3 regions of the Paenibacillus sp. FSL R7-0163 genome follow, and region 1 is predicted to be linked to each of the others. Evidence: riboswitches for the same ligand, from Rfam matches in the RefSeq annotation. Region 1 holds a riboswitch; each other region holds the start of a gene.

Evidence for each region. A riboswitch is a leader RNA that binds a small molecule or an ion and turns the genes downstream of it on or off. The one in region 1 is predicted to bind cyclic di-AMP.
Region 2: another riboswitch for cyclic di-AMP. It lies ahead of NST45_RS24510 (hypothetical protein); the one in region 1 lies ahead of NST45_RS16250 (KamA family radical SAM protein).
Region 3: another riboswitch for cyclic di-AMP. It lies ahead of NST45_RS26565 (C40 family peptidase); the one in region 1 lies ahead of NST45_RS16250 (KamA family radical SAM protein).

What each region holds. Positions count from the first base shown of each region.
Region 1 is NZ_CP150224.1:3,625,975-3,636,934, forward strand. Features, by position in the region: gene NST45_RS16225 (alpha-L-fucosidase) at 1-1,072, shown strand, start outside; gene NST45_RS16230 (mannitol-1-phosphate 5-dehydrogenase) at 1,166-2,371, opposite strand; gene NST45_RS16235 (HAD family hydrolase) at 2,414-3,076, opposite strand; gene NST45_RS16240 (ABC transporter substrate-binding protein) at 3,604-4,629, shown strand; gene NST45_RS16245 (AraC family transcriptional regulator) at 4,769-6,436, shown strand; cyclic di-AMP (ydaO/yuaA leader) riboswitch at 6,485-6,626, shown strand; gene NST45_RS16250 (KamA family radical SAM protein) at 6,767-7,933, shown strand; gene NST45_RS16255 (YafY family protein) at 8,076-8,987, shown strand; gene NST45_RS16260 (DinB family protein) at 9,071-9,586, shown strand; gene NST45_RS16265 (YdeI/OmpD-associated family protein) at 9,643-10,212, shown strand.
Region 2 is NZ_CP150224.1:5,585,798-5,596,757, forward strand. Features, by position in the region: gene kdpA (potassium-transporting ATPase subunit KdpA) at 1-1,332, opposite strand, end outside; gene NST45_RS24510 (hypothetical protein) at 1,549-1,965, opposite strand; cyclic di-AMP (ydaO/yuaA leader) riboswitch at 2,218-2,407, opposite strand; cyclic di-AMP (ydaO/yuaA leader) riboswitch at 2,827-2,991, shown strand; gene NST45_RS24515 (hypothetical protein) at 3,060-3,614, shown strand; gene NST45_RS24520 (hypothetical protein) at 3,629-4,150, shown strand; gene NST45_RS24525 (hypothetical protein) at 4,191-4,643, shown strand; gene NST45_RS24530 (hypothetical protein) at 5,106-5,300, opposite strand; gene NST45_RS24535 (ABC transporter permease) at 5,332-6,612, opposite strand; gene NST45_RS24540 (ATP-binding cassette domain-containing protein) at 6,605-7,507, opposite strand; gene NST45_RS24545 (ABC transporter ATP-binding protein) at 7,512-8,441, opposite strand; gene NST45_RS24550 (GntR family transcriptional regulator) at 8,461-8,856, opposite strand; gene NST45_RS24555 (hypothetical protein) at 8,918-9,646, opposite strand; gene NST45_RS24560 (hypothetical protein) at 10,163-10,330, shown strand; gene NST45_RS24565 (DUF420 domain-containing protein) at 10,683-10,960, opposite strand, start outside.
Region 3 is NZ_CP150224.1:6,052,101-6,063,060, reverse strand. Features, by position in the region: gene NST45_RS26610 (sensor histidine kinase) at 1-866, shown strand, start outside; gene rluF (23S rRNA pseudouridine(2604) synthase RluF) at 856-1,557, shown strand; gene motB (flagellar motor protein MotB) at 1,671-2,486, opposite strand; gene motA (flagellar motor stator protein MotA) at 2,470-3,270, opposite strand; gene NST45_RS26590 (hypothetical protein) at 3,477-3,770, shown strand; gene NST45_RS26585 (4a-hydroxytetrahydrobiopterin dehydratase) at 3,999-4,286, shown strand; gene NST45_RS26580 (cytochrome c) at 4,368-4,724, opposite strand; gene NST45_RS26575 (GNAT family N-acetyltransferase) at 4,852-5,337, opposite strand; gene NST45_RS26570 (C40 family peptidase) at 5,527-5,979, opposite strand; cyclic di-AMP (ydaO/yuaA leader) riboswitch at 6,024-6,166, opposite strand; gene NST45_RS26565 (C40 family peptidase) at 6,529-6,957, opposite strand; cyclic di-AMP (ydaO/yuaA leader) riboswitch at 7,015-7,153, opposite strand; gene NST45_RS26560 (hypothetical protein) at 7,371-8,201, opposite strand; gene NST45_RS26555 (M1 family metallopeptidase) at 8,213-10,219, opposite strand; gene NST45_RS26550 (YwhD family protein) at 10,323-10,829, shown strand; gene NST45_RS26545 (AbrB/MazE/SpoVT family DNA-binding domain-containing protein) at 10,908-10,960, opposite strand, start outside.

The DNA.
Region 1 (10,960 bases):
GAGCGCTTACTCCCACTATAACACATATGAGATGGGTCCCAAGCGGGATTTAGTCGGGGAAATGAAAGACGCTTTTGAGCAGCAGGGATTAGAGTTTTGTGTATCTTCCCATAGAGCTGAGCACTGGTTCTTCCTGTCTCATGGCAAGGAATTTGATTCCGATATCCATGAACCGCTTGTATGTGGAGATCTCTATTGGCCATCCATGCCCGAACCCGATCATCAGGATTTATTCGGCTCCCCACCCAATCAAGAATTTCTGGAGGATTGGTTGATTCGCTGCTGCGAGCTGGTAGACAATTATCAGCCGAAAATCTTTTACTTTGACTGGTGGATTCACACAGCCGCCTTCAAACCCTATCTCAAAAAGTTCGCTGCTTACTATTACAACAAGGGAGAGGAATGGGGAACTCCGGTTGCAATCAATTATAAGCATGATGCCTTCATGTTTGGCTCAGCGATCCCAGATATTGAGAGAGGTCATTTCTCTGAGCTTAAACCTTATTTCTGGCAAACGGATACAGCAGTAGCTAAAAATTCATGGTGTTATACACCGGAAAATGATTATAAATCTGCCGTAGAAATTATCAGAGATTTAGTAGATATCGTAAGCAAAAACGGCAACTTGCTGCTGAATATAGGCCCTAAAGCGGATGGCAGCATTCCAGCTCAGGATCAGGAGATTCTGCTTGGCATCGGAGAATGGCTAAAGGTGAATGGTGAAGCAATCTATGATACGACCTACTGGCGCACCTTCGGGGAAGGCCCTACAGAGATCGTTGAAGGTCAGTTTACAGATGGGATCACGAAGATTTTCACCAATGAAGATATCCGCTTTACGGTAAAAGGCAGTTATCTTTACGCTAATGTTCTTGTCTATCCAAACAACGGTATAGTGCAAATCAAATCCCTTAAAGAAAACTCTGCTCACTTCCATGGGATGATTAAACAGATCAAAATCTTAGGTTTTGAGGAACAACCTGCATGGGAAAGAACCGATGAAGCCCTGATTATAAAAACAACCTCGGTTCGCAGTGAGACTCCGGTTGTTCTGCGGATTGAATTGGATTAGGGACACTTACAGAACTTCATAACCTATAAAAAGAGTGTTCTTGCCCATCCAGCAGAGAACACTCTTTTATAGTTTTATAACCATCAATTTATATTAAAAGTAGGGTACCCTGACGTTTACTGTCTTCATTCTAGTCCTATGAGGATATCTCGCGCGTAATTTGTTGGACTCCAAAATAATGCGACCATGAAGCGGATGCTCCGTAGGGATTTTTAGTTGTGTAGCAATGACTTCACTTAGCCCGTGGTTTCGGATGTCCGCTTGAAGCTGTAAGGCTTCTGGATCTTTTTCATAATCAAAATAAAGTGCAGAAACAATAGCTGAGACTAAATGTGAGGTCTCAAAACCAAGTTCATGAGCAAGCATTGCCGGTTTTACGAGTCGATCATTAGGTGAAAGCTTGCGAAGCGGGGAGCGGGCGACACGTGTAATTTTATCGTTAAAGTTGGGGTTAGTGAATCGTTCCATCATCTTTTCTATATACCGGTCATGTTCTATGGGCTTGAAGCCATATAAATGCACCAATAAGGTCCCTGTTTCCTTAAGCACCCCGTGAACACGAGCTCTGATTTCGGGATCAGACATCGCTTCTTGAATGCTAGTATAACCTTCCAGGTATCCAAAATAGGCTGCACTGCAATGACCTGTATTCACAGTAAATAGCTTCCGTTCGAGGTATGGCGCCAGCGAATCTACATAATGGACGCCTTTAATTTCATTGTAGTTACCAATCATTCCACTGCGGGGAATAACCCACTCACTGAAGGGTTCAACGAGGATTTCAAGTGAATCTGTATTTTTCTGCATAGGTACAATCCGGTCAACCATCGCATTGGGAAAAGCGACATTGCGGTCAGCAAGCTCCTTGAAGGATTGCTTCATATATCGATAAACAGATTTTTTCAACTTCTGACTGCTTCCAATCCCATTCTCACAGGCGATGATATGAAGAGGGGTGAGATTTCTGTTGTTTTCAAGCCTTCGTTCGATGCCCTGCGCAATGGTCTCAGCAATATCTTGTAAAGCGGATATTCCGACTGCAGTTGTCACAATTTCAGCTTCTGCTATAGCTCTAGTAACGTCCTCAGTATCATTCAGATTGATCGCTGTAACATTATCAACGATAAAGCTGTCCCGGTTCTTGTTAGCTAGGGTGACAGGATATTGGCCACGTTTTTGCAATTGGGCAATTTTACTCTTATTTCTTCCGACGAAACAAACGTTGTAACCGGAGTCCGACAACATAGGCCCAATAAATCCTCTGCCAATATTGCCCGCTCCAAAGTGTACGGCTCTCAATTTGGTATCCCCCTTTAATTTGAACTCAGTTTCTCGGTTTCTCTATACGAAGCAACGTTGAGTAACTACATGATCAAATTCAAGAAGACTTAGATTATCAATTTTATGGTGCTGCTTATCGAATTCAAGAAAATTAGTAATTTCGTTAGGCGTCACAATGCAACGGATGCCAGCTGCTGCCGCTGCCTTAGATCCATTCGGTGAATCCTCGATAGCAACCGCCTCATCAGCTGTGATTCCAAGACAAGCTAACGTTTGGTTATATAGCTCCGGATCTGGTTTCACTTTTGCCACATGGTCGGCAGTCCGAACACATTCGAAATACTCGCGAATACCCAATTGATTCAGATATTTTTCCACCCATTCCAGGGAAGAACTTGAGGCCAGCCCTATGCGCAGTCCAGCTGCCTTGGCAGAATCAAGATAATGCTGAATACCTGGTCTTATTGTTTCAAGCTCCATCAGTTTGCTGTGTCTCTGTTTAACAGCCTTGCTGAACTCTTCTTTGTCAATTGCGAGCTTAAGATCAGTCATCAAATATTCATAAGGATTAAAACTGTTCAAGCTCGTGCCGATGCAGGTGGAATATTGTTCAAGCGTCAGGTCCACTCCATATTCTGCATAAGCCTCGTTAAATGCGGTGTACCAAGCAGTCTCCGTGTCGATAATCGTTCCGTCAAAATCAAAAATAATTCCTTTGATCACAATCAACCATCTCCCTCGTATTATGTTTGGTTAGAATATCTTACGCAAAACCTTCTGCATATTCTACAAAAAGCTATTTCGGCTTGCGTTTGACTATAAAAACCATAACAAAGCCCTTCTACTGACGTCAAGCACGGTAGATAACATGCCACGTAATGATAACGATTACAATCAATGCGGACAACCCTGAATTTTTGCATCACCTGAACATCTTAATACATAACAATAATCAGATTCAAAAAAACACCACAATCCTATGTGCTTCAAGGGATTCCTTCTGCCAAGTTTGTTATGAAGGCAAGCTCCCTCTCTTTCTTTCCATTGCTGTTATTTAGAGTATTTTTCCAAGCAGCTAAAAATAATTTAAAATAATTTCAACCACATCCTTTTTACTTGATTGTACAAATCAAATTACGGGGTTATTTTTTGTCCATTGAGTAAAAAGAGGCTTTAATTTATGATAGTTTTTAATCGAGAATGATTATCATTATTGGTGGTCGTTACATATAATAGGGAGGCAATAAGATATGAACAAGGTAAGACAGTCCTTCGCTGTGGTATGTGTACTATTTTTGCTGAGTACATTGCTACTGGCGTGCGGAAACTCAAAGGAACAATCCTCTGCCAATAGTACGGCGAACGCAACCGGGAACTCTTCCGCTGCAACCGCGGCACCTTCAGCAGAACCCTCAGATAGCAGTACAGATGAAGCTGCAGCGACTACCCGCTCCTATACAGATTACATAGGACATACTGTAGAGATTCCAGTGAATCCGCAGCGAATTATCTATTCTGGAGAAACTTATGGCGATTTGCTTGCACTTGGTGTGCAGGCGGTAGGTTATCCTCTTTCTATGGGGGAAGGCCAGGTTTTTGAAGATCAATTGCAAGGTGTGGAGGATGTAGGCTTCCCTATCAATCTGGAAAAAACATTGGAGCTTCAGCCTGACTTGATCATCTATGCGGGCACAGATGAAGCTGATTTCGAGCAGCTCTCCAAAATTGCACCAACGATAATATTTAATACCTTTGCCCCACTCCAGGAACGTATGCTGGACATTGGTGGAATTGTTGGTAAAACGACTGAAGCAGAAGCATGGCTTGCCCAGTATAAAACCGCTGAAGAGAACATGTGGAAGCAATTGAAATCCGCAGGCATGAAAGAGGGCGAAACGGCTGCGGTCTTCACTTATTATCCAGGAGACAGACTATTTATAATGGCAGCAACCGGACTTTCACAGGTACTCTATGGGGAGAATGGCTTCAAGGCAACTCCAGCTATTCAGAAGATACTTGATGAAGGTAAAGGGTTCCAGGAAGTATCCATGGAAGTCCTGAAAGAATATGCCGGAGACCGGATATTCATCTTGACTCCAGTGGCAGAAGAAGCAAAACAATCCACAGAGAATCTATTAAAGAGCCCTATCTGGAAGAGCCTTCCTGCCGTCAAGAACGGATATGTCTATACACAAGACATCATGAAGACTTCAAGTGATGCGACAACAAGAGAATGGCTGCTTGGCGAAATTCCACAGCTATTGAATATGAAATAACCTTCCGAGATGAAGTGTTTAACACAAGGCTGATAAAAAACTGCAAGAAGCATGTCAACAGCTGTTGATATGCTTCTTTTTTTTATATACAATGAATTCATTGATAATCATTCTCACCAAATGAACGGAGGCTGAACCCATGCTGCATACATCATCGTCCTGCCCCCCACTCCACTCTCTGTTATTTCAGCTAAACGAGGCCGAACTGATGATTCAAGCTGCCGATTCAAGCTCTATAACGCGTACAACCCAGGACTATACCCTTCTCATATTTACTGGAGGGAACGGACAATTGAACCTCGATGATCAAAGCGTGATACTAAGTACGGATAAATGTTATCTACTATCTCCTGGAATCTCCTATAGTACGAACAACCAGGAGCTGACGTTGTATTATTACCTCATCACCTTTACAGCAATTTATACAACCAAGCATCCTAAACGATATTCTGGAGAGCTGCTTTCCGGCAGACGGGAGTTAATTGTGCACCCGTTCACCAAGGTAATCCGACTAGTCGAAGAGCTGCTCATGAACAGGAATAATACCGATGATGTACAACAATTCAAGCGACAATTAAAATTCCAAGAATTGCTGCTGCTACTTTTTGAGCATAATTACCCTTCCAAACACCTGCCAAGTCCTACGGAATCCGTAGAAAAGACCATAACATTCATTCAGGAGCATTATACAGAGAGTATCACCGTGAAGCAGTTGGCTGAACGGGCGGGGATATCGATCTGGCAGTATACACCGATCTTTCAACAGCTTACGGGTAAAAAGCCGCTTGAATACCTGACGGATCTGCGTATTAATCATTCCAAACGATTCCTGCAGGAATCGACTGAACCACTGCGGGAAATCGCCAGACTGGTCGGCTTCTCGGATGAATACTATTTCAGCCGCCGCTTTCGGCAAAAAACAGGAGTTACACCCGGACAATATGCACATCAGCAAGGTCGTAAGCTTACCGTCAAGGATTGGACGGGTCATGAGGTGGAAATTCCTGAACGAGCGAAACGTATTGTCTATCATGGCGAGACACTTGGCGACCTTCTCGCGTTAGGTGTAAAGCCTATCGGTGGAGATGAAGCATTCGCCCGGAACAGCGTCTATAAACATCGACTTAAGAAGCTCGCCAACGTCGGGTTTCCACTGGACCCGCAGTTGACCGCTTCCCTAAACCCAGATTTGATCATTTTGGCAAATAGTGATGAAAGAGCCTACAGAGCAGTTTCTGGTATCGCTCCGACACTCACCTTTGATTCATTTGCGCCTCTCGACAACCGAATGCGGACATTAGGCAGTTGGCTAGGTAAACAGCGCGAAGCGGAAGCATGGCTGGAGTCATTCACAATCAAAAACGCAGCCATGTGGCAGCAGCTTTACTCGACAACTCTCCAAGTTGGAGAAACCGCCTCTGCTTTGGTCTATGATCATGGAGATCATCTATATGCTATGGGAATGTCCGGATTCTCCACTGCGCTTTATGCCCCATGTGGTTTACAACCGACCGAAGAGATTCAGGCCATATTGGACGAAGAGTTAGGGTTCGCCGAAGTGGATCCAACACGACTGCCTGCCTACGCCGGAGATCATATCTTCATGTTCATTCCGGAACGCAAAGACTCGCGAGCTGCAATGGAACGACTACTAGACAGTTCACTTTGGAACAGTCTCCCGGCAGTACGTCAGGGACATGTTTATCTGCTCGACGGAAGCAAATGGAACTCCAGTGATGCGTTAACCCGGGAGAAGCTGCTAACGTTGTTGCCTAAACTACTCGGCGGAAGTAGCGCTAGCAATTGAAGGTGAATCTAGGATTCTCTTTTGACTTTTCAAAACTTCATAGGGTATACTTTATCTACGCTTAATTTCCAACTTTTACAGTTGAAAAGCGGGGGAACCAGTTAATTGGGGCGAATCATTGAGCATTAGAATGTAGGGTACCATCTTACCCGAGTCCGTCAGCTAACCTCGTCAGCAGTGGATGGGTCTGCTTTTCATGTTATTTACATAACCAGAGACCCTTGCTAAGGGTCTCTTTTTGTGCTTTTTTTGGACCCTGCTGGCAGTAGATTGGCCTTTGACACTAAGGCTCCCTCATTTCTCACACTACGAGACAAAGGAGAGATGTACGTGCAAAAGGTAAAGTACTTCACGGATATTAACAAAATAGCTATGTTGTCTGAGCTGGAAAAAGAGAATCTGAAAGAAATTACAGAAAAATTTGTTTTTCGTGTAAATGACTACTATCTGTCTTTGATTAACTGGGATGATCCAGAAGATCCCATCCGTAAGCTGGTTATTCCTAACGAAGGTGAACTGCTGGAGTATGGGCGCTGGGACGCCTCCGATGAGGACACGAATTATGTGGTACCTGGTTGTCAGCACAAGTATAGAACCACTGCACTACTGATTGTATCCGAGGTCTGCGGGGCTTATTGCCGCTACTGTTTCCGTAAGCGTCTGTTTCGAAATGACGTGAAAGAGGCGATGGCTGATGTCTCTCCGGGCTTGGAGTATATCGCAAAGAATCCGGAGATTAACAACGTACTTCTTACGGGCGGGGACAGTTTAATTCTCTCCACACCGAAGCTAAGATCCATTATTGAAAATCTAAGAAGCATTGAGCATGTTAAAATCATTAGACTAGGTTCGAAGATACCCGTATTTAATCCGATGCGGATCTCTGAAGACGAAGAGCTGCTGGAGCTGATTCGTACTTACTCTACCGAAGACAAACGAATCTATGTTATGGCGCACATCAATCATCCTCGTGAAATCACACCTGAAGCCAAAAAAGCATTTAAAGCTCTCCACAACGCAGGGGCAATTGTCGTAAATCAGACTCCCATCCTCAAAGGCATCAACGATGATCCCATTATTTTAGGGGAACTACTGGACCGACTTTCATGGGCTGGCGTTACACCCTACTACTTCTTTGTGAACCGGCCCGTTGCCGGAAACCGGGATTTCGTATTACCGCTCGAGCAAGTCTATCAAATTGTAGAAGAAGCCAAAGCTAGAACCTCAGGACTTGGCAAAAGAGTACGCTTATCCATGAGCCACACCTCAGGAAAAATAGAAATTCTCGCCATTGATAACGGGAAAGCCTATCTCAAATACCATCAATCCAGAGATCAGGAATACGGAAAATTCATGATTCTAGATTGTCCAAAGGACGCCGAATGGTTCGATGACCTGCCTGGGAATGAGCAATATTGGACCCCACCTGTGAAAAAAAACGATGCTATTATTTCTGTTAATCATTTATCAGAGCCTGCGGATTTAATCTGTAAATAAATTAATCGGCTCTGTCAGACTCTGTCATAGGATATTTCTTCATCACCAACAACAAAACTCCTCCCTCCCAAAATTAGCCCGAAAAAATCTATGATATAATCACGCTGTAACACGAAATGAACTAATGGGTGGGAATGCACACATGAAATTGGAACGATTGATTTCTATGATCTACAAGCTATTGAACCACGAAGTTTTATCTGCCTCCAAGCTGGCTGAAGAGTTTCAGGTTTCCCAGCGAACAATCTATAGGGATATCGATGTGATTTGTGCCGCTGGCATCCCGGTCGTAACGTATCAGGGTACTAAAGGTGGATATGGCATTATGGACGGATATAAAATGGATAAAAGCCTGCTCCGTTCGTATGATGTCACTTCTCTGATTACTGTACTTAACAGTCTCTCTTCCGTGTTTGAAGATGAGCATACGCAAGGAACCATTGAACGGCTGCAAACGATAGGAACGGAGCCACAGACTTCTAGTCTCGCGGTGGATCTTGAAACCCGGCGTACGGATCCTGACGCACTTCCTCTTTTACGTGCGGCTATAGCGGAACGAAATGTTGTCCGTTTTGATTACATCAGTGTAAAAAATGAACGTACAACCCGTGAAATGGAACCAGTAAAGCTTCATTTTAAATATAGCAACTGGTACATCTATGGTTATTGCCGGGCTCGGCAGGACTATCGAGAGTTCCGACTTTCCCGGATGCTGAATTTGTTCCTGACGCAGGATACCTTTCATTCGCAACATGAGGTACCCAAAGAGGCTGGCTGTTCAAACAGGGCAGATCAGGTGGAGGAAATAGTGATCCGGGTAGGCCCTGAGGCTTTGGCAGAAGCTTTGGATCAGTTTCATCAAGTCGACAAGGAATTTCATTCCGATAAAAGCATGACGATGCGAATTCCTGTGTATAAGCCATTGGAAGCACGTTGGCTTTGGTCCATTCTGCTGAGTTTTGGCAGCGGCGCCGAAGTCCTCGAACCCCCTGCATTGCGAGGTATTTTAAAAGAGCAGCTTCAAAACACACTCAAACTTTATGAAGAAGTATGACAGTCTGATGTCATACTTCTTCTTTTATATTAACTACAGTAACAAAAAACAAATCCATGACCATTCAAAAGGAGAATGTACGAATGACAAATTATCCAGTAGAAATGTTTAAATACCACACATGGGCAAACCAAACTATCCTGGGGAGAATCAAGGAACTCCCGCCTTCTGTGCTAAGTCAAGAAGTGAACAGCCCATTTCCCACCATCGCTCATGCCCTTAGCCATATCTATGCGGTTGATACGATGTGGTATCTTGTATTAACAGGCACTGCCATGCCAGAGGCTTTTCAACAAAGTATCCCGCTAAATTTGAGCATTCTAGATTCTGTGGATGAATACGTAAATATCTTTGCCCAGCTATCAGAACAATACAAAGCATGGTTACACAACCAATCCGATTTGGAGCAAACCATTCTGCTTGACAATCCATTCGCCGGAATCCGCCAAACACGCCTATCAGAAATTGTGTTGCAAGTCGCCAATCACGGGACTTATCATAGAGGCAATGTATCTACTATGTTACGGCAGTTAGGCCACGCTTCCACCATGAATGACTATTCTCTTTTTTGGTATCAGGTAACAGCGGAAGCTATTTAAACACTAATGGGCAATCTGCCCCACTCCATACCTAGAAAGGAAATTGTATTTTAATTATGGAGATTGAAAATCTAATTACAGTAAAAACGAGAGAAGATTTAAGAGTTTGGCTGCAGGAGAATTGTAAGACTGAACAATCTTGTTGGGTACTCGTTTGTATGACGCCAAACCCAGAAACGTTGCTATATTTGGACGTAGTTGAGGAATGTTTGTGTTTTGGATGGATCGATGGAGTGAAAAAGAAAATTTCGGAAACAGAGCTGGCGCAAAGACTCTCTCCCCGAAGTAAAAAAAGCTCTTGGACTGAATTGAACAAAGAACGGGTCCGCCGCCTCGAAAAGCTGGGGTTAATGAGTGCTGAAGGAAAACGGATACTTCCTGATATGAACCCTGATTCTTTTATAGTAGATAAGATTATAGAGCAAAGGCTAAAAGAGGACAGGCAAGTATATGAGAATTTCCGGGCCTTTCCCCCCCTTTATAAAAGAGTTCGGATCGACACGATCCAAAGCAATAAACATCAGCCAGATTTATTTAAGAGTAAATTAGACAAATTCATAACAAACACTAAAGAAAATAAAATGTACGGGCAATGGCATGATAATGGACGTCTGCTCGATTATTAAGCTGCGCTAGATGCATGATCTCCTGCTGAGGCTTTCGGACTCCAATGACGCTATTTACTAATTTATCGCCTCTTCAGCAATCCATCGGACTCCAGCGCAGCTATTCCTTAGAAACTGGCTCTTATAAGGCGTTTTTTTCGCCAATAGGGGCTATGCGGTCCGATAATACTCCAAATGACGGATTTTCCTGCATTTAAGGTCTGCTGAGTCCGATACGCCGAAGAATGATCATTTGCTGGACTCCTGAGTCCGACACCGCCGAAGTATGATCATTTGCTGGGTCAACTGCTATTGCTATTGCTATTGCTATTGCTATTGCTATTGCTATTGCTACTGCTACCACTACTGCTACCGCTACTGCTACTGCTACTGATACCATGATCTCCTGCTGAGGCTTTCGGACCCCAATGACGCTATTTACTAATTTATCGCCTTTTCAGCAACTCATCGGACTCCAGCGCAGCTATTCCTTAGAAACTGGCTCTTATAAGGCATTTTTTTCGCCAATAGGGGCTATGCGGTCCGATAATACTCCAAATGGCGGATTTTCCTGCATTTAAGGTCTACTGAGTCCGATACCGCCGAAGCATAGTCATTCGCTGGGTCAACTGCTATTGCTATTGCTACTGCTACTGCTACTGCTGCTGACACCATGATCTCCTGCTGAGGCTTTCGGACTCCAATGATGCTATTTACTAATTTATCGCCTTTTCAGCAATCCATCGGACTCCAGTGCAGCTATTTCTTA
Region 2 (10,960 bases), 2.0 Mb from region 1:
GATGGAACCGTTGCCCAAGCCCGTTAAGAACGCACCTGCTGTTGGTACAAGGATAATGAACGGATGCACAAGGATAGCAATCGCAATCAGCTTCATCTCCTTGGCTTCTATCTTTCGCCCGAGAAACTCTGGTGTTCTGCCAACCATTAGTCCACATAAGAAGACGCCCATGATGGCATACATCAGCATATTGATTAGTCCTACACCTTTTCCCCCGAAGACGTTATTGAGCATCATTAGGGCCAGAGGGGTAATGCCACCCAGCGGTGTCAGCGTATCATGCATATTGTTAACACTACCTGTCGTAGCTGCCGTTGTTACCGAAGTGAACAGCGAAGATTGCGGGATCCCAAAACGTACCTCTTTACCTTCCATGCTGCCTTGCGAAGACTCGATCCCCAGCGCATTAATAGCGGGATTCCCTTTAGTTTCCGCATAATAATTCAGCCCCAGCAGCAGAACGAACAAGGTCATCATTGCTGTGAAAATCACCCAGCCCTGACGTTTGTTCTTAGCGAACAACCCGTACATATATGGCAAAGAGGCTGGCAACATCCACATAGAGAGAATCTCCAGAACGTTCGTAAGTGGATTAGGGTTCTCAAAAGGATGCGCTGAATTGGCTCCGAAGAAGCCGCCACCATTCGTACCTAAGTGTTTAATTGACTCCAAAGAAGCGACTGGACCGATAGCGATTTGTTGCGTCTGCCCTTCGAGTGTAGTGACCTCAAGCGATGGCTTGAGCGTTTGTGGCACATGCAATCCTACCAGCACCAATGAAACTAGCAGAGCTAATGGAATGAATACACGAATATGTGCTTTTACGAAGTCCTCAAAAAAATTTCCGACTGATTTCTGTCCTGTAATCCCTCTGACAAAAGCAACCGCAACAGAAAATCCGCTCGCTGCAGACGTGAACATCATCATCGTGATGACTGCCATTTGTGAAAAATACGATAGTCCCGTCTCCCCGCTATAATGCTGCAGGTTCGTATTGGTCATAAAGCTGATCACCGTATTAAATGAAAGCGTCTGTTCCATATCGGCAATTCCATTCGGGTTCAGCGGCAATCCCCGCTGTAATCTTAGAAAAATATAACTGAAAGCAACCAGTACGATATTAGTTAAAACAAAGCTGAGTGCATACTTCTTCCAGGACATTCCGTCCCGTTTTTTCAGGCCGATCAGCTTATAAATACCTTTCTCTGTGCCTGCAAACCAGCGATCCGTACGATTCGGTTCGTTAGAAAATACATGATATAAATACGTCCCCATCGGCTTGACCAACAAGATGAGAATTACAATTACGACGACTATTTGCAAAATGCCCATGAATGCCCCTCCTTAAAATTTCTCAGGATGAATCAACGCGTAAACCAGATATATAAACAACAGTAGGGTAACAGCGATTACTAGAATCACAGCTTATCCCTCCCCGTATCCTCAACTACACCTGCGCACCAGCGCATAAAGCCATAAAATAACCCGTAAATTACAGCTAACGAAGCCACCATATACAGATCCATCATATCTTCCGCACTCCTTCCATTATCCTTGATGAGGTGATCTATCGATTAGAAAATCAGCATCACCACTATGGGAATAGATTACATAGCTCGCACCAAGTCTTTTATAGACCAATCTAGGATTTATAGAACTTGTAATCACAAAAATTGGCTGTGTCGTCCAGGTACGGCACATCTGAATATAGCGGCAGCAAAGCGGAAAGCTGCTCTCAAACAGATATACCCTGCCTACCGGGAACGATGGGCGAAACCAAGTGCTCTGATGGCGGGTATCCACTAGAATAACCTGCTCGATTCCGAGCTCCTCTAGTAAAGCTTTCTCAGCCAGATTGTTGGTTAATCCCGCCATCTTAATACCCCTGAACTTCAGAAGTTTAATGAAATGTTCTCCCGCCTTTGTAGGCGCACATACAAGCACATATTCATTCTGATCCGTCATCTCTTTTTTCTCCTCCTGCTCATTTACAACAAGGAGGCAACGAAAATCTCCGAAAGGATGTTGACCTATCGTCATTTTCGGGCACAACCTAAAGCTCGGTTGTGTCACGTCATTAGACGCTGCCTTACAAATACCGCTAATGATGAATTTAGCGACCTCTTGGGGGAGGCCTCCATAAATGCTTTGCTTCTAAGAGCACAGCAAAAAGCCACAAAGGATCTCCTCTGTGGCTCGCTAGCGGTCACATTGCACTCATCCTCTCTCCATACGCTTACGAGGTTAGCTGTCGGATTCGGGCGGTGAGAGTCGCCCTACCTGTATAGATGCGAGCTCACTCGCACCCTCTACAGGATTCACCCCATAATCAGCTTCCGACTCTCACATCGGCTGCCGATTGTTGGTTCCCCCGCTTTCCTTATCGGAAATTAAGCGGATCAAATATTCGATTGTCGTTGAAACAGGAGTAATCATACTCTTATGCACGAAGACTTGTAAAACCTGAATGATGCCAAAATAATGCAAATTAAAAACTATTTTCCCATTAGATAGCGCTTACTTGATATCTAATCTCTCTATATCTCTTGTTTACTCGAGTTTCGAGCGTTTAATCGCTATCTATAACCCATGTGATTTTATTCACCTTTTTAGAGCGAAAATACTGCAAATTCCCTTTATAGGTAGAAACGCAAGAAGCTGAGGTTGAGCGAGAAAGAGGCGCGATAACACGCCATAAATACCTATTTACCTCGTTTTTCAGTCGTAGTCGGCAGGATATGGTTAAAATCGCTCTAAAAGAACATTTTCCGTTTTTTACAGAAAATCTTGAAAAGAGTATGATTCGGGTTGAATCTAATTCATGAAAAACAATCAACGCTGAGTTCCTGCATTCGCAGGGAACGGGGGAACCATCAGGCCACCTGGCCTACTTGGGGTGAATCCAAAGGAGACTGCGTAAGTCTCAATAGGTAGGGCGACTCTCACCGTCCGAATCCGACAGCTAACCTCGTAAGCGTAAAGAGAGAGACCCTTGATCCGCCACGCTTTGGCCCAGGTATATCTGCCTGTAATCCAAAACCGCAGCAGAGGTCCTCCTCTTGCTGCGGTTTTTGCGTTACCTGAGCCTATTAGGTGATAGCACGCTGGATGGGGTGAATGTTTTGAAGCACTATTATTTAGGGATACATCAAGGGCTGCTTGAGCCGATAAGTCTAAATTACGTTTGTTTCGGGGCCTTGTGGTTCGAAGAAAATAATCACAGGTACATTGTAGGTTATGCATTTGGCCAGAACCAGATCCAAGCCCTTCGCCAATTCAGTACACCTTCTTCTTGTAAAGACTGTTTAGACTCTAAGATTGTATATGAAATATATAAAAAAATTCGAGAACAACAACAGCAGCAGGATTGGTCATCGCATCAAAAACTCCCGTGGTTTACAGCCTTCAAGGAGCCTTGGAAAGATGTAAGCGCCGGTTGGTATGTCTTGAGATCCCGCAGCACCTTTCCCTTACATCTATCTGTTATACGGAAAGAGAAGTTCCGACTATGGCTAGAGCATACCGCAGTCTGTGAGAATAAAATGGAAATGCTCGCCTGTGTAGAAAAGGCTAGTGTCACTCATCAGGTAGACTTAAAGCTTTTGGAAATCTAAGGAGGAACCCTACTATGGACCAGCGCAGACTATCCCGCATTGAAGTATTTGTATTGGATGAACCCGAGCCTATTCACTATGGAATGGAAGGGGCTGAAGGCTGCCGTTATGGTATTCTGAAGCTCACCTGTAAGGGAGGTTGCAGTTGGGGGGCTTGTCTAATCTCTGCCAACACCAAAAATTTCGATCTCATTAAATGGAGTTCTTTTTTACGGGCTATCTGTCATTGCCGTCTTGAGGAAGCGCTGGATAAGGTCCGCCGCGAAGGTTCAGATTGGGAGCAGGTTAAGCTTGAGCTAGTTCAGGGTGCTTTGCAGGATTTAAAGGCCAAGCTCCAGGGTAAATCCTTGGCTGGGCATATTCAGCAAGGGCGTCTGTACAGTGTTGCAGCTGGGGGGAGCAATTCCAGAAGTGAACGGCTCTACTACAAACCTTCCAAAGCTTTTTCCACTGCCTCCCAGCAGAAACACAGTTGCCCGGAACCAGACACCGCCGATCTTATCAATAAATCCATCTCTTACTTTTCTATATTATAGATTCAAGCAAATCTCTCATTCTGAAAGGATCGTGTTCACCATGCCTGACCCCTTACCTCCCGTGTCCACCTACAGTGCTAAATTTGCAGAGTGTGTTCAAAAGTATACTAATGAAGTCTACGTACTCAGTTCCATGTTATTAGAACAATCTAATGAGGCAGACAAGGTTACTATCCGCACCTTCACAGAGCTTCATAAAATATATCGTCAGGATAACTTCGACCCTCAGTTATTCTCTATCCACGCTTACCGCACTTGTATTCGCCAGTGTGCTGATTCTTTTGCCCGGCGCTCTCTTCTATCGGCTAAGGGATTACCTTGGGAGGAACAGCTTGTGAAGGTATTGTGGTACGGCTTAAAGCTGCCTCTTTCTCAAATAAGCATTATTCTGCAAAAAAGTGTTCCTGCACTGAAAGCACAGCTTAGAGCTGTACGGGAGCAGATGACCGACCAAGCGGATATACGAACGAGCGCAAATCTTTCTATAATTTAGTCACTGACTAGAATTCAGACGATCTTTAAGCGCATGAAGCATCTAACGGACTCAGGAGCCTTTAATTGAAGCTTTTCCTCAAATTTGGCCGGCGTTCGGACTCCAGTAGAAATCCCGAGCGATGAGCGTCTCGGATCGTCTTCAAGCAGGCCCTAATCATCTTCCACCAAGGCAAGGCTTACGGACCCAGATGACATTATTTGCACGTTTATCGCCTTTTGAGCATAGTATCGGACTCCAGTGCAACTATTTGGTTAAAAGAGCTACTAATTCACCGTTTTTCATGCCAATAGCGACTATTGTGTCCGATATCTTGCCAAATCTCGATGATTGTTGCATTTAAGTGTTGCTGGGTCCGTTAGCTATATCAGCTCGTATACAAAGAGATTGCCAACGCAAAAACGGGGATATCCCAGCAACCATAAATGGCTGTTAGGATCCCCCCCGAAAATTCAGTACCTACTATTGTGCCTTACTCTTACGCGCCTTACTGTACATCCACAATCCTGCCAACATCCCCACTATAGCAACACCGGTCAATACGCCTTGAACGAAATCCATAAAAGTGGAGCCATCCGGAAGCATTCTACTAACCGAAGCCAGTGATACCGAACTCATTAAAAGCATAATGGTATATTGTTCGCTTGTAGACATCATTAGCACTCCTTAAAAGTTATATGGGGCCTTCTTAGATCTTGTATGCTTTCATTGCTTTTCTGATTTCTTTAATACTTGGGCGTTTGCCGTACATCAGTACGCCGGTACGATAGATCTTGGCTGCCAGCCATCCGAAGATGAAGGTAGTCACAAGCAGGATCAGCAGCGATACAATGACTTGCCAGATCGCCACCTCACCGACACCAATTCGGAGCAGCATCGTCAATGGTGAAGTGAAAGGTACATAACTCGCTATCTTAACCACTAGAGTATCTGCATTGGAGATACTGAACAGTGGAACATAGAACGCTACGAAGCCTAACATCATGATTGGCATTACCGCCTGACCGAGATCCTCCGTACGGCTGACAATCGAACCTACAGCCGCATACATCAAGGCATAGAGGAAGTAACCTAATACGTACAAGACAAATCCATAGAGCAGCAAGTTAATATTGAGCTGGCCTAAATCGAGATCAAAATCAGCCAATACAGTCGCATTATGCGGGAGCGTCAAATTGACGACGATCGCTGCGACAAAGATCCCAATTTGCAATATTCCTACTAGGAAAACACCGATAACTTTACCGAACATTTGCGCTAAAGGTGAGGCACTTGTAATGAGAATCTCCATAATCCGCGAGCTTTTCTCAGAGGTTATCTCAGCGGCAATCATGTTGCCTGTCATCATAATGGACATAAAGAACAACATAAGCATGGCATATACGATAATGTAGTTAATGGCCGGAGTGTCCTCCTGAGAGCTTTCACTGCCACCGCCTGCCTTAAGCTGTTGTGTAGTAATCTGCACTGGTGTTGACATTGCAGCAATCTGTTCAGAGGTCAGCTTGTCGCCAACGATGAATTGTGTGTTTGCTTGCTGAAGTGCATTTTGAAGATAAACTTGAACATCTCCGTTTAGTTCCCCATCATTACTGTGATAAGTAACGGGTGGAAGCCCTTCACCAGTAGGTTCTGCAAAAGTAACATAACCTTCTACTGTCTCTTCATCTAATGCTTTCTTTAACTCGGCATCATCCGCAGAAGCATATTGTACTATCTTAGCCTGTGGCATGCCCTCTGGCGCAGTATAAGCCTTCAGCAATTCTGCAACCTGATTTCCCTCTTCAGCAATCACAGCAATTTGAGTAACTTCACTTTTGGCCGAATCACCCTTAAACTGATCGATGATATAGGGAAGATTCATCCCTATGCTGAGCAATAATACTAGAATCAAAGTAGTAATCATAAATGATTTCGTTCTAACTTTATTTTTAAAGGTAAAGCCGATAATTGTCCCCATCTTATTCATTAGATTCACCCACCGCTCTGATAAAGATTTGGTTTAACGTAGGTTCCTTGATTTCAAAATGCTCCACTTCACCCTGTGCTATCGCCTGCTGTAAAATACGCTGTGCTGCACCGATCTCACTGATCGATAACAGATACCCACGCTCCAGCCGTTTCACTGCTGTAACGCCTGCGATGGACTCCAGACCTTTTACCTCATTAGCTGTACGCAGCAATACTTCTTCCCGCGGGTAGCCATTCTTGATCGTGCGGATATCCCCTTGAACGACCGTATTGGAACGATCGAGAATCGTAATGTTACGGCACAGCTCTTCTACATGCTCCATCCGGTGCGTAGAGAAAAGGATACTTGTTCCCGAATCACGCAATTCTTTGACCGTATCTTTCAGCAGCTCCACGTTTACTGGGTCCAGCCCGCTGAAAGCTTCATCTAGAATCAGAATCTGCGGTTTATGAACGACAGCGGCGATAAAGCCCATTTTTTGCTGATTTCCTTTGGAAAGCTCTTCTATCTTTTTATTGTAATAATCCGGAACCTCAAATCGATCCAGCCAATAGCGCAAGCTCTTATCTGCATCACTAGCTGACATCCCACGCAGGCGGGCTAAGTAAACGATTTGATCGCTGATCTTCACCTTAGGATATAGCCCGCGTTCTTCGGGCAGATAACCCATAAGTTGCTGCAGTTCACTGTTGAAAGGCTTCCCGTTATACAAAATTTTGCCCTCATCAGGGTAGATTAGGCCGAGTACCATACGCATCGTGGTTGTTTTTCCCGCGCCGTTCGCCCCCAGTAATCCGTAAATTTCCCCTTTACCTACAGTTAGGTTAATTCCGTTTACTGCGGTTTTTTCTCCATATTGCTTAACTACACTTTCCAGCTTTAAGGCTTCCATTTCTCTAGTCCCCTCTCTTGTGGTCAATTAGAATAGGACGATGACCCTGTGTCCATAAACTTAATATTTCGTCCAGTTCCAAACTGCGGCTCTTGATAACCTTTACGCCCAAGTTATGAATGCGTTTCTCGTTTTCAGAAAATTGTTCTATGATAAAAGAAGCTACACCCGGTGTATCCATTGTAAAGTGCAAGCCTCCTGGCAACTCAGCCGATAACTCCGCAAGCTCCTCTTCATCCGCAGCATTCACCCAAACCTCGGTCCAAGCACCGAACAGACTGTCTTTTTCAGCCATGCCCAGCAGTTCTCCCCGATGCATAAGGACGATATAATCCGCCAGCCGCCGCACCTCATCCACAATGTGTGTGGAGATGATGATCGTTGCGTTGTTCTCATCCATATATTTACGAAGTGTCTCGATCATAATCTTCCAGGCAAAAGGATCAAGACCTGATGAAGGTTCATCCAATAGCAGCAGACTTGGCCGCGCCGCAAGTGCTGCAGCAATTTCGAATTTCCGGCGCTCCCCTTTAGACATCTTCGAAAGTCTCATATGATACGGAACCTCCAAGCGATCCATCAGCTCCTGAAAATATTGATCGTCCCAATTTGGATACCAATACTTCCGAAATCGAGCTGCCTCCTCTGCATTCCAGTGGTTCTCCTCAGTAATTGACGTTTCAGGAACATAGGCAATGGTCTGGCGAAGCTCCAGAGACAACCCGCTATCATACCTGTTCTCGAACCAATATATCTCGCCTTCCTCTGGATTAGTCAGCTGCATCAGCAGATTCAGCAGTGTGCTTTTGCCGGAACCATTCTGACCTACCAAAGCTGTAATATATCCTTTAGGCATATTCAGGGTCAGCGGCCCTATCGTCTTGTTTCGCCGCCGTTTAAGTACATTCCGCAATTCTATAGCCATCTGTGCCATATGAGTAAGCGCCCCCCTCTCAATCCTTTTCTCTATACTTGCGTTCTACAATCTCCATAAAAATCTGTTCAAGTTCATCCTTGCTGCAATGTACCGATCGGCCGATATCCACTGCACTTTCAAGTGCTTTGCCAACCGTTTCCCGTTTATATTCTTCCATTGCTCCGTCACCTACATGGGATACAAAGGTACCTGTTCCTTGTCGCGTTCGCAGCAAACCTTCGTTCTCCAGATCCTGATATACCCGCCGCACGGTAATTACACTGCATTTCAGATCTCCTGCGAACTCACGAATTGAGGGCAGCAGCGTACCTTCTGTAATGACTCCGCTAATGATTAATGATCTAAGCTGAGTCTCTATTTGATGATAGAGGGGCTCTGCACTATTTTCGTTGATTTGTACCGGTATCCACATTATTTACACCTCGCCTTCCACTCTAGCGTGCTAGAGCGCAGTCCTTGCCATTTCCGATTTTTTATACGAGATTGCGACTTTTCAGCCGATGTATAGTCCATTTAGAGAATAATTGCACAGATATTGTCCCCAGCAGAAGTGACCCCCACATGATCGGAGATAACAACCCCCACTCCTTGGAATAGGAGATACTGTATAAGAACAAACTGCCTCCGCCCAGTGTAACTAGGAACGATGTTGCCCACGATAAAACTACGATAAGCAATGTTAGCCATAGATAAGCTTTGCCGCTAAAAAGATATTCAATAAAAATATATAGACCCGAGACCATGAATCCGAAGCCGAGCCAAGTAATCGCAAAAGCTATATACGAAGGAACCGCCAGTTCTGTCCGGAAATTCTCTCCTAACAAGTAAATAATACCGAAGAATAACGTACCATTTAGTGTAAAGGAGCCCACACCCTGAAGTTTCCTCCGCGATAATATTACTGCAGCTGGAATCGGTAAAGTCCGTAAGTAAACCAACATTTTTGTGTAAGAGTCTTCACTCCAATATTTCATGGAGCGGCGAGAGAATGTTAATCCCAATAAGGGGATAAAGGAGAGAAATAAGAAATCCGCTAGCATCGTCCGATCCTGCTCACCTAGTACATCATTTGCTATCAGGCTAGTCAGTCCACCAAGATAACTCATAAAAACAACTGTTATTACGAGGGTCCCTAATATTTTTAATTTGTCTCCGCGAAAATCAGAGCGCAACATAAACCATGAATCTTTTAATGTTCTCATCAATGCTAACCTCGCTTTACAATGTCTTCAGCGTCTAGCAGAAGCAGGTGTTCATATCCCTGTGCTTACTGTATATATCTATATACACAGTATATGACCTTGGTTTTTTATTGTCAATCCTGTAACTGGAAATTATTCAAAAGAAATAGGAGGTTTGGGCAACCTCATACTTCAAGCTTATGAAGACACTCTCAGACGTTAGGTAACGCTTATTAATTGAGATTAACTACAATGAGGGGGAATTGAGGCAGAATGCTACGGGGCGAATGTAACTGGGATAATTGAGTTTATTAGATAATTCATTTCAGGAAATGAAGTAGTAAGAGCTCACTCTCTGCTTCTATGCAACGTGTTGGTGTGATGTGCGTTGAAGGAGGCGGGTGGTGAGTATCGGGGCGGATAGTGGTTCAGGTTCGGGTTCGAGTGAGGGTGGGGTTTCGGATGTGGGATGCTAGTTCGGGGGTATGATGCGGGCGCGGCGGATGGTCCGGTTTCGAGGGTGGGGTGCTGGTTCGGATGCTGGTGCAATTTCAGATGCGGGGTGCTGATTCGGCTGCTGACTGGTTCAGGTTTCAGGTGTGGGATACCGTTTCGGCTGCTAGTGCAGTTTCAGGTGTGGGATATGGGCGACTGCCGGACGGAATAGCAACATTAGGGAAAAACTCCCTAAAATCAGCCAAATAGAGCTTAGATTACGAGTTTTTAGGGAATTCCTCCCTAAAAATTCAGCTATTACTCTGTTATTGGGTTAATTCCATTCAATTTTAGGGAGGATTTCCCTAATTATGGCCTTTTTTAGCTAATTTCGTTCATTTTCAGGGAGGTTTTCCCTGATTGCGTCTTTTTCGAGCTAGCTTCGTTCAATTTCAGGACAGATCCCCGAAACTCCAAAAATGAAAATAAGCCCATTACCCGCAATCCCTACTCAGGAACAGACAGATATATAGGCTTATTTCATAACCATTTACGGTTCTACTCTCTAATACTCTTCATTCGCTCAACGCACTAAACTCTGTGCTCTATTCAAGCACTTATTTTACGCACCCAAAATAACTTCCCACACCGGCTTGGTGTGTCCACCTGGATACAAAACATACAACAGCACGTACACCATAACGCCTGTAATCGCTGTGATAAACCAAATTATCGATGTCACTCTGCCCCACTTACGGTGCTTGGAATACTTCGCCTTGAAACCAAGAGTTAACGTAGTAAGTCCGAATACCGCAGCTACGGTTGCCAGGACGATATGGAAGATCAGAAACACTTGATAAATCGTCTTCAGTTCATCCGGACCGCCCCATGAGGTATTCC
Region 3 (10,960 bases), 2.4 Mb from region 1:
CGATTGAGACAGTGAGACTTAAACGGGACGGATCATTAGTTGAGGTTAGCGTTAGTACCTCGATAATTCGAGATGAAGAGGGTTATCCCCATTCCTTTATTCACGTTTCTCGTGATATGACGGAACGCAATCGAATGGAGGAGCTGCTTAGACGCTCTGAGAAACTAACTACAGTCGGCCAATTGGCCGCAGGAGTAGCTCATGAGATTCGTAACCCTCTTACCACATTAAAAGGATTTCTACAGCTTCAACAGGAGAAGGAGCTCTTGGTTCCGCTTCATGTAGAGCTGATGTTATCCGAGCTGGAGCGGATTAATCTTATCGTCAGTGAATTCTTAATCCTGGCTAAGCCGCAAGCCGTTCATTTTCAGGAAAAAGATCTTCGCTACATATTAGGTGATGTAGTTTCTCTATTGGATAGTCTCGCTCATCTACATGATATTCAATTTAGTACGAAATTCTCTGAACAACCTGCTACTGTACATTGTGAAGAGAACCAGCTGAAGCAGGTATTCATTAATATTGTTAAAAATGCAATTGAGGCTATGCCTGAGGGTGGCGTCATTTCAATGGAACTGTGGAACTCTGTGGATTGCGTCTTTATAGTAATCAAAGATCAGGGTGAAGGGATTCCAGAGGACGTGCTGCCTAAGCTGGGTGAACCGTTCTTCACGAATAAGGAATCGGGGACTGGTCTTGGGTTAATGATTAGCCAGCGTATTATTCAGGCTCATAAGGGTCATTTGGAAATACAAAGTGAAGTTGGCCGGGGGACAACCGTTATGATTAAGCTGCCTGCAGCTGGAGGGGGTACACCTTGGCTTAACATTAAGGATGAACGGAGTGAAGAACAACGTGAGAATTAATAAATTCATCAGTGAGACAGGGTACTGTTCACGCCGAGAAGCAGACAAGCTTGTGGATGCCGGCAGAGTTACGATCAACGGAGAGCCTGCTGTGCTGGGCAGTCAGGCTGTTCCGGGCGATGATGTGCGAATAGATGGTATAGCGCTTGAAACCTCAAGCCAGACGGTCTACATTGCTCTAAACAAGCCGGTAGGGATTACATCAACCACAGAACAGCATATCAAGGGGAATATTGTCGATTTTGTAGGTCATCATGAGCGTATATTCCCGATTGGTCGTCTCGATAAGGATTCGGAAGGATTAATCCTGCTTACCAATGATGGCGACATCGTTAATAAAATTTTGCGGGCGGAAGGCCGGCATGAAAAAGAATACGTGGTTACCGTGGACAGACCCATTACGCCTTCTTTTATTACCGGCATGTCCAGCGGTGTGAAAATATTAGGCGAGAAGACGCTGCCCTGTGAGGTAACGCGTATTACGGAGCGTGTCTTCCGTATTATTTTGACAGAGGGCAAAAATCGCCAGATTCGTCGTATGTGCAGCGCTTTTGGGTATGAGGTTCGAAAGCTGCAACGCATTCGGATTATGAATATTCGCCTGGGGGCATTGCAAACGGGAGAATGGCGTGAGCTGTCTGCTGATGAGAAGAAAGAGCTTGGAGCTACGCTGAACTACGAGTTACTGTAGGAGTGTCATTACAATAATACAGTTCCATATAGAATGTAGTACTGCAACAAAAAAAAGAGCTGTCCGGGGTCTAAGACCTTTGGACAGCTCTTTTTATTACCTTACGAAATCACTTATTCAGCAGAGGGAACAATCCCTGTAAACTCTTTGGTTTCTTGATATTTTCGAATAATGGAAACCTCTACCCGGCGATTCTTGCTTCGACCGGTAGCTGTGTCATTATCGGAAATAGGATGATACTCGCCGTATCCAATCGCACTAAATTTGCGTGGATTTAAATTCGTGTTCTGCAGCAAAATCTTCATGAACTGAAGTGCCCGATCCGCACTCAGATCCCAGTTGGATGAATAGTTGCTATTAGAAATCGGAATATCGTCGGTGTGCCCTTGCACTACTACATCATAATCCGGGAATTGCTGCAGCATCGTTGAGATGGATTTAGCTAATTGCCGCGAATCATCCTTAACAATGGCTTGGCCAGAAGCGAACAATGCGTTATCACTGATCGTAATCATTAGCTGAGATTGATTAAGCTTCGTACTGAGCAGATCAGTTAGGCCGTTGCTCTTAATATATTGATCGAATTGTTTCTTAAGCTTCTCTAAATCCTCTTGTTCCTTTTGTCGTAGCTTTGCCATTTCTGCTTCTTCAGCTTTCTTGGAAGTAGAGCTACCCATCTTATCATTTTTCCCTAGATCTTCTTGAGTCTTACTAGGCATTGCTGCCCGCTCTTCAAGAATACCTGTACCGCCATTAAGTGCGGAACTGAAGGCCTGACTCATCTCTTCAAATTTCTTGGCATCCGTTGCACTCATAGAATACATAACGATGAACAGAGCCACCAGAAGAGTCATGAGGTCGGAGTAAGGTAACAGCCACGATTCATCGGCATGTTCTTCATGCTCTTCGTGTCTAGTCTTTTTGCTCACCTGATCCACCGTCCTTCTCATTTAACTTAACGCGTTGCGAAGGTGTTAGGAATACAGCAAGCTTCTGATTGATGGCAATAGTAGATACACCGGACTGTATGGACAAAAGACCTTCGACCATCATCATTCGAACTTCGATTTCTTGTTTGGAGAGACGTTTCAGCTTATTAGCAATAGGATGCCATAATACGTAACCTGTAAAGATACCAAGCAATGTGGCGATGAAGGCAGCCCCGATTGCCGCAGCCAGTTTGTTCATATCACTCATATCAGCCAGAGCGGCGATGAGACCGATAACCGCCCCGAGCACCCCGAGGGTAGGAGCATACATACCTGCCTGTGAGAAAATGAGGGCTCCTGCTTTATGTCTATCCTCTGTGGCGTGGATATCCTCCATGAGGACATCGCGGACAAAATCCTGATCATTTCCATCAATAATCATCCGCATGCCGTTTCTGAGGAAGTTATCTTCTATTTCATCGACCTTTGATTCTAGAGCCAACAGACCTTCACGCCGTGTGATAGAAGCCCATTCCATGAACATAGTGATTAATTCGGGTTTACTGATTAATTTCTTTTTGATAAAAATCATTTTGAACAGACTTGGAATCTTTTTGACCTCGTTGAAAGGAAAGGCCATGAAAATAGAAGCTGCCGTACCCACCAAGATAATAACGTAAGCAGCGGGTGTGGCCAAAGCATGAAGTGGAGCGTGCTTGAGGATCATGCCCCAGATTACAGCAACCAAACCAAAAATTAAACCAATTATTGTTGAAATTTCCATTTTGCACCTCGTCCGTGAGATTTAAGATGTGTTCCGACAATGCCGCGTATATCATCCTTGAAACAGCGGCAGGGCACTCTGTGCGAAACCGAATTAACGTATATTCTTATTTATCGACATCATTCGGTTTTTTGTGAAGTCATTTTTTCGGCTATAATGGATAAGGTAAGTAATTATTCATCTGTGAAGAAAACGGAGTGATATACGTGGGTGTAAAGCATGGTAGAGATTACGGTGAAATTCTAACCGATTTGACCGAAGCCGTCGGACGAATTTCCGATGGATATTTATTTTTTGAGATGGATCCGGACGAGTGGCAGGAACTACCCCAAGAATCAAAGCTGGAGGTATGGGAAGCATTGGCTGAGGATCTTTTCTTCGCGCTGGGTAATGAACCTATGATTGAAGTGGGGAGCGGCGTAATTATTTACGATAAGGACACGCACCGCATTAATATTCTAGTTGGCGAAGAGGATTTGGCTTCAGTAGTTTTGATTTAGGCAGAGGAGACGTCTGGACGTAATTTGCCCGTAGTTAGTAGCCCGTGTTAAAATTGATAAAGCCGAGTTATAATCGCTGGGATTTGTGAATACATTTAATCGAAAATATCGCCTTTATCCTGGCACATCCCTTGGACCTCAGAAGCTAAGGGATGTTTTGTTTAACGCCTAAGACAAGTAAAGGGAACTACGCACTTTACTGCAATTTTTTGTAAGGGAGGAAACGAATTGTTATTTACGGAAGAGGAACTGCGTGAGGAGATCACCAAGCTGGAGGGCTGGAAACTGGAAGATAATGTTATGGTGCGAAAATATATGTTCAGCCAATATATGAAGGGCATTGCGTTCGTTGATGAAGTAGCCACGATTTCAGAAGCCTTCGATCACCATCCACATATTACGATTGATTATAAAACAGTTACCCTGCGCCTGAAATCTAATGAAGAAGATGGGATTACAGCTCTAGATCTTCGAGAGGCGCATGAATTTAATGAAGCCTTTGAAAAAAATCATTAGTTTAGCCAAAATCATAAAATAAACGCCCGTGCACAGATAGTCACCTATCTCATACACGGGCGTTTTTGGTTGCTTGGCTGGTTACTTTTTCTCTGAGAGCCAGAGTGCGACGTTGGCGATCTCTTCAGGCGCTAGCTTCTCCTTAAAGGAAGGCATTTGACCACGTCCTTTAGTGACGATGCTGTAGATTTCCTCAGCGTCATGCTGGCCGCCTTCATTCTGAAGACTTGGTCCAACTCCACCTTGAAGCTGATCGCCGTGACAGGTGATACAGCTGGCTTTCACGGTTGCTTCTGCCTTTGCTACGTCCAGTTGAACTACCGGCATCGTGGGCTTATTTTCTTCCGCTACCTCTTCTTTACCCGGAAGTGTAAACATGAGTACTACCGCAAAGGCACAGGCGGCAAAAAACAAACCGCTCATGATCCATTTCTGCATCCCAATTCGTCCCTTCTATGTAAGCTGCTCCCTACATTATAGCTTATGGTGAAGCGTTATCATAGGGTTTGTGACAAAAAAATGAACGAGAATACAATCATTCTTATGAAATATATGGTATTTAATATCATTTGTCATAGACCATGCAATAAAAAGGTTTATCTCCTGTAGGTGTGCGGCGTTCATACGTATCTGTAATCGTAAATCCACATTTTTGATAAGTTCGTATGGCGCGTTGGTTCCAGGTCAGGACTTCTAGATCTATCTCACGATGAGGATAACGATTCAAGGCTGTCTGGACGATGGCATCCACGAATAGTTTGCCTAAACCATGGCCGCATAGATCGGGGCGCATCCCAACTCCTAAACGAACGACTCCTTCCATCGGGAACAACTGTGCGAATCCGCACAATACCTCTTGTTCATTTAATATGGAGATATATTGTTCCTCCCGGAGCTGCAGATCACCAAACTCGATGCCAAGAGCCTGCATCTGCTCCCACCGCATCCAGCCATAAATATTATATGGAGGCGTATAGCTCCACTTACAAATAGCTTCTCCGTGAATTGCCTCCATAGGAACTACATGAAAAGTTACCGAGGGATTTATCATAAAGTCATCGATCTCCTTTCACGAGGACATTGCTATATTACTAATTATATACAAAATGGGGGAGGTTCGACTCAGAAACTTTATATGAGAGAAATGTTTTACAAATTATGAGAGGGGTAAATAAGTAATAAGACAAAAAAACAAGCTCTCCTCCAAGAGTTACCTTGGAAAAGAGCCTATGTACGTTACTTATTGCACATCATCATTGTCTTCCGATTCAGCAGCAACCGATTGGTAAGCGTCTGTGCTCATAATGCGCTTGGCACCAACGTAGCGTTTCACGTAGTAGCTATCACTCAGAGAGCTAATCGTAACACCGCGTGAGGTAGAAGCGTGTGCGAACTTACCTTCACCGACATAAATGCCGACATGGGAGACACCTTTGCCACTTGTATTGAAGAATACAAGATCTCCGGCTCTTATATCATCACGGGAGATTGCTGTGCCCATTTGATATTGGGAACCTGATTGGTGTGGAAGGTTAATGCCAATCTTATCAAACACATACATTGTAAATCCGGAGCAATCAAATCCGTTAGTGGATATACCGCCGGATACGTATTTAGTACCGATGGCCTTGTCAATCACTTTATCCATTTTGGAATCTGCGAAAGCGCTTCCTGCTCCGATGGTGAGGATGATGGAAAAGCTTAGTACTGCTGCTGCTAACTTCTTCTTCAAAAGTGTATACCCCTTCCAAATGCCTACGAGGTTAGCTTAAGGGTTCGGTTGAAGGTCCCCTATGACCCCTCTATATAATGGAGGTCAATTCACCCAAAGTTGGTTCCCCCGTTTTCCTAATAGTTAGGAAACTCGGCTCATACTGTTGATTAGGATTAGCTTGTAATCAATACATGACAAAACCTTTGTAAATAACAACTTAATGATTACAAAAATGTTACTAAAATCTCACTGCGCTAATTGTAACAAACAGAAAGCCGCTTGGCAATCGTTTTTAACATATTAATGCAGAAAAATTGGCATTTTTACGGTAGAAAGGCATATGTAAGCGTTAATAATGACCTAATTTTTAATATAATTGCTATTTTTATCAAATAAACGTGTTTCAATTGGGCTCTAATAGTGTAAAAATATATTATGGAATAAAGAAAAACCCGAATTTGATTACGGGCATAATCAGATTCAGGTTCATATAGTTGTAATTGTGAGGTTATAGTTGTGAGGAAGGTTTCAATCGAAGGCTACAGCTTGATAAGCTGAAGTACTCATTACTCTTTTAGCGCCAACATAACGATTGGCCCAGTAGGCCTGACTGAGTGAAGTGATGGTCACTCCACGCGAAGAGGACGATTGTGCGAATTTTCCGTTTCCAACATAAATGCCGACATGGGATACTCCATTGCCAAGTGTGTTAAAGAACACTAGATCACCAGAACGCAGATTGCTTTTGGATACAGCAGTTCCAACGCTATATTGAGCTTTTGATGTACGAGGTAAAGTAAGCCCCACATTCTTGAATACATACTTTGTAAATCCAGAGCAATCAAATCCGGCAGTGCTTGTACCTCCGGTTTTATAGGCAACTCCAATAGTTTTTGAGATTACAGAGTCCATTTTAGAGTCGGCAAAGGCGCTTCCTCCACCAATAGATAACGCCATTACAAGTCCTAGCGCCGCAGCGACGCATTTTTTTCTTAAATTATGTCTTTTCAAAAGATGTACTCCTTCCAAGGCCTGCGAGGTTAGCTTAAGGGTTCGGTAGAAGATTCCCTATGATCCCTGTAAAGCGAGATCAATTCACCCAAAATATGGTTCCCCCACTTCCCGGTGCAAAGGAATTAGGCGTGTTAAGCACCAGAGAATGACGTTTCGACAGTTACACTTACGATAAATACATTTAGTTATGTAGGAATCGTTTCAATTGATTACAAAATTGTTACTAATAGCACAGGACTTATTGTAACAGAGCTTTTACGATTTTGCAAATACTCTTAAGTTATCCGTAATGAGAAAAAGTCCCAGCTCCTGAATACAGGAATTGGGACCTTTTTATTATGTCAAATAAGGTTGATTTATTGTGGAAATGCTTTGCTACGCCATAGATGATATTGTGCAGAGATTCCCCACATTTTTAAGAGCGTAGAAGGTAGTGGTGAGATTTGCCGTATTATAAGTGCCAGTAGGCCGGGACAGAACAGACCCGTCAGTCCGCACACTAGCAGTAAGAGCAGGCCTCCCGCACCAAGTACAATGGAAACACCTATAGCAGGAATCAGTGACCGCAAGCAGATGAACAGGGAGGAGAACATTCCTGTACCGCCGGTGTAACCAAACTGCATATATAGAAGAAACAGGCGCACGATAAAAATATATATAAGCCATGCCAATACGTATGGTACTAAATGAAGTAACAAAGCGTAGTTAAACAAAGAGGATAAGAACAGCCCGTACATTTTTGGAGCAAGCCAGTACAGCGGCAGCAGGGTCAGCACCCATTCGATTAGGCTAAAGACTAAGACAGGTAGTCCATAGATCTTCATGCCAGGGAAAAAGAACAGTCCACGCTCGCCCTTTCGCTCCTGGTGGAGCTCATGCAGCAATCCTGCCCTTATGAAAGGGGAAAGCAGAAGTCGCAAGACAACAAGCGCCAGAAGCATCCATAACCAAGTGCGTATCGCAGGGTCCGTATTCAAGCTGAACTGTCCCTCGATATAATACAACAGTCTGCCCATACCGCTGCCTCCGGCGTCTTTATCCGGATAGCGCAGTAGAATTGGAATAATAGCAGATCGGATGAAACCATACATAAAGTAGCCCCAGAGCAGTCGGTAGATGAAGAGCAGAATTAAAATATAAAATTGCTCCTTCATGCTTTGCCAGCCGCGGGTTATCGATGTTCTCACAATCATTCACCTCACCAGACAAGAGTTCCGAGCACGGTTTCAAGTAGTTTAGTTACACTTAATGTCCAGCGAGAGAGCGTCTTGGGCTCTATTTCCGCCAGCCTAAAGTTGTTTAGATGTTTGCTCTCCAATAAGATGGAATGTTCAGGGTCAATCTCAGCAGAGAGAAGAGGCTTATCGCTTAACAATTGAAACGTAGTCTCTACTCCTTCACCGTTCCAGACCCGCTGCACCGAAGAGCTGTCGGCGAATGTAAATTTCACGGGAACATCAACGTAATGGCTCCCTTTGTTTGAAATCTTCACTAATGATTCGTAGCTTGGAGCATCGCCGCTGTTATTTTTTTTAAAAGTAATCGTATCTACTGAGAAGTCAGGCGCTCCATCACCATAAATGTAATCATCGAAATAGGCCTGCCATGATTTTTTGGTTACCTTCTCAACGACTTTCTGAAAATCTGACGTAGCAGGATGCTGGAAACGGAACTTACGAGCGTAGGAGGACATGATGTTGTTCATTGCTTTGGTACCTACCTGGCGTTCGATATCTTTAAGTACAAGCTTGCCGCGGATATAAACATTTCGGCTATAGGAATCCGCCCCTGCATATTTCCACGTTTCCAGATTTAACGGCTCAGGTATAGTCACCAGGCTGGCCTGTAAAGGCAAATTAGACTTGATACCGTATTCTTGCTCCATAAGTCTGTCTTCGGCATAGGAAGTGAAGCTTTCATCCAGCCAGGCCTCCTCGAATTCATTACTGGCTACCATACCGTAGAAGTATTGATGGCCGATTTCATGAATGACGGTTCTTTCAAGTGAGGTATCTGGAGAAGAATCCGCGGCCCCAAAGGCTGTAATAAGGGTAGGGTATTCCATTCCTCCAGCACCGTTGCCCTCCTTAGGTGGGACGACAATAGACAGCGTAGAGTAGGGATAAGGACCATACCATTTGCTGAAGTAGGTCAGGGCAGCCTTGGCAGCCTGAAGGTAACGCTCTTTTAAATCTTTGTGTAGTGGGTCGAGATACACCTTAATTCGTACTCCAGGCACCTCCGGCGTAGAGAAGGCTTCCTCAGCTACTGTAAAATCAGGGGAAGCGGCCCAAGCGAAATCGTGGACATCATCGGCGTAGAACTGATATATTTTCTGATCTTGTTTGAGCTTGGCATTTTTTACAGGAAATCCGGTCGCAGCCACCGTATAGTTGGAAGGGACGGCAATCGTTACATTAAAAATGCCAAAATCACTGTAAAACTCAGAGGTCCCGTGATACTGATGCAGGTCCCAGCCTTCTTCTTTAACTCCGCGTGTGCCCCTCGGCTCGTATACACTAAGCTTAGGGAACCATTGCCCAGCCATAACGAAGTTGCCTGAAGCACCCATGCGTGCAAAGATTTTGGGCAGCTGGACTTCATACTGAAGCTTAAGTGTTACACTTTCCCCACCATTAACAGGCTGAGGAAGATGTACCTTTAGGAGCGTCCTATCGTTGATATTGCCGTCATCAGGTTGGACATATTGCACTCTTTGCATTAGCGAAGTTCCTTCTGTCGTGCGCAGATCGGTCAGCGTCATATTTCCGAAGCCGTTCTCAGGCATGCTGTCGCCTCTGAGCGTCCCCCCGGATTCCTTCATAAAGGTGGTATCTGATGAGGCAAATGCATTTGGATACATGTGAAAATATAAATCACTTACTGGCTTTACTCCGGGGTGTGTCCAGGTTACTGTCTCAGAAGCTTTTAAGGTTTCTGTGTCAGGAACAAGCTGGACATCAATGTGATACTCGACTACCCGCTGGCTTAAAGCCTCCTCTGCCGGGACGGGCGCGCTCTCAGGCAATACCTGCTGTGGTACGGCTGCAGGCGCTGTGCCGCTGGAGGACTTGGCCTCTTTTGAAGCAAAGCTAGTAACAGAAGCTGTAGAGCTATCCCCTGAAAAGGCCCATATTCCTCCTCCCAGCAGCGCGAGGATGGCCAGGGTCGCAAAGATGATGTACTTTAATGACAGTGACTTCATAGTGTGATTCCTCCCGTGACAAGCATCTACGGGATGTATATGTTTGCAATCGCCGCATTATTAGCTAAAATTAAATTATTCGTAAGAGGAAGGGTGTGCACTCGTGGACAACATACAACCGGAGGGCAAGAAACAGATTGCCTTAAATATTGTGAACGCTAAAAGTAAACATAAAGGCTTTGGAGCAGGCTCTATAGATCTCAACAACGTTTCACCTGTCATTATTGATGGTGATGTGGCGGTTATTGATATCGGTGCCATGCATGCCAAGAGCAAAGTGGAAAAAGGAATTAAATTTTCCATGAATCGTGAAGATGTACCGAATGGAAGACAGGTTTGGGTGGTATGGGTAGCGGTAGACCGTACATTGGAAGCTCAATTTTATGGTGGAATCACAGCCTGTGAAATGTGGATTGATACAGAAGCGCGCCGCGGATGGAAAATTCTTGCCGAGCATGTCAATAAGCTGGATGCAGCTCTTAAACGCAAGATCGATGTGGCAGGGCTTGGAGCCATTGAGAAGTCGGCTCTCAAATCCCTTCTGATCTCTCATAATGAAGCATGGTGGAATGCATCCTCAGATGAGCTTAAAGCTGCACTGACTGAATAGTATAGGAGCCTCCAGAAGGGTTATCCGATATAGAAAAAGCTTCGACCTCCGGAAATAGGAGCGTCGAAGCTTTTTAATTTATGATTTGCTTGTGCTGCTAAGCTTGCGTTTGAGCTGACTCACTCTGGCTT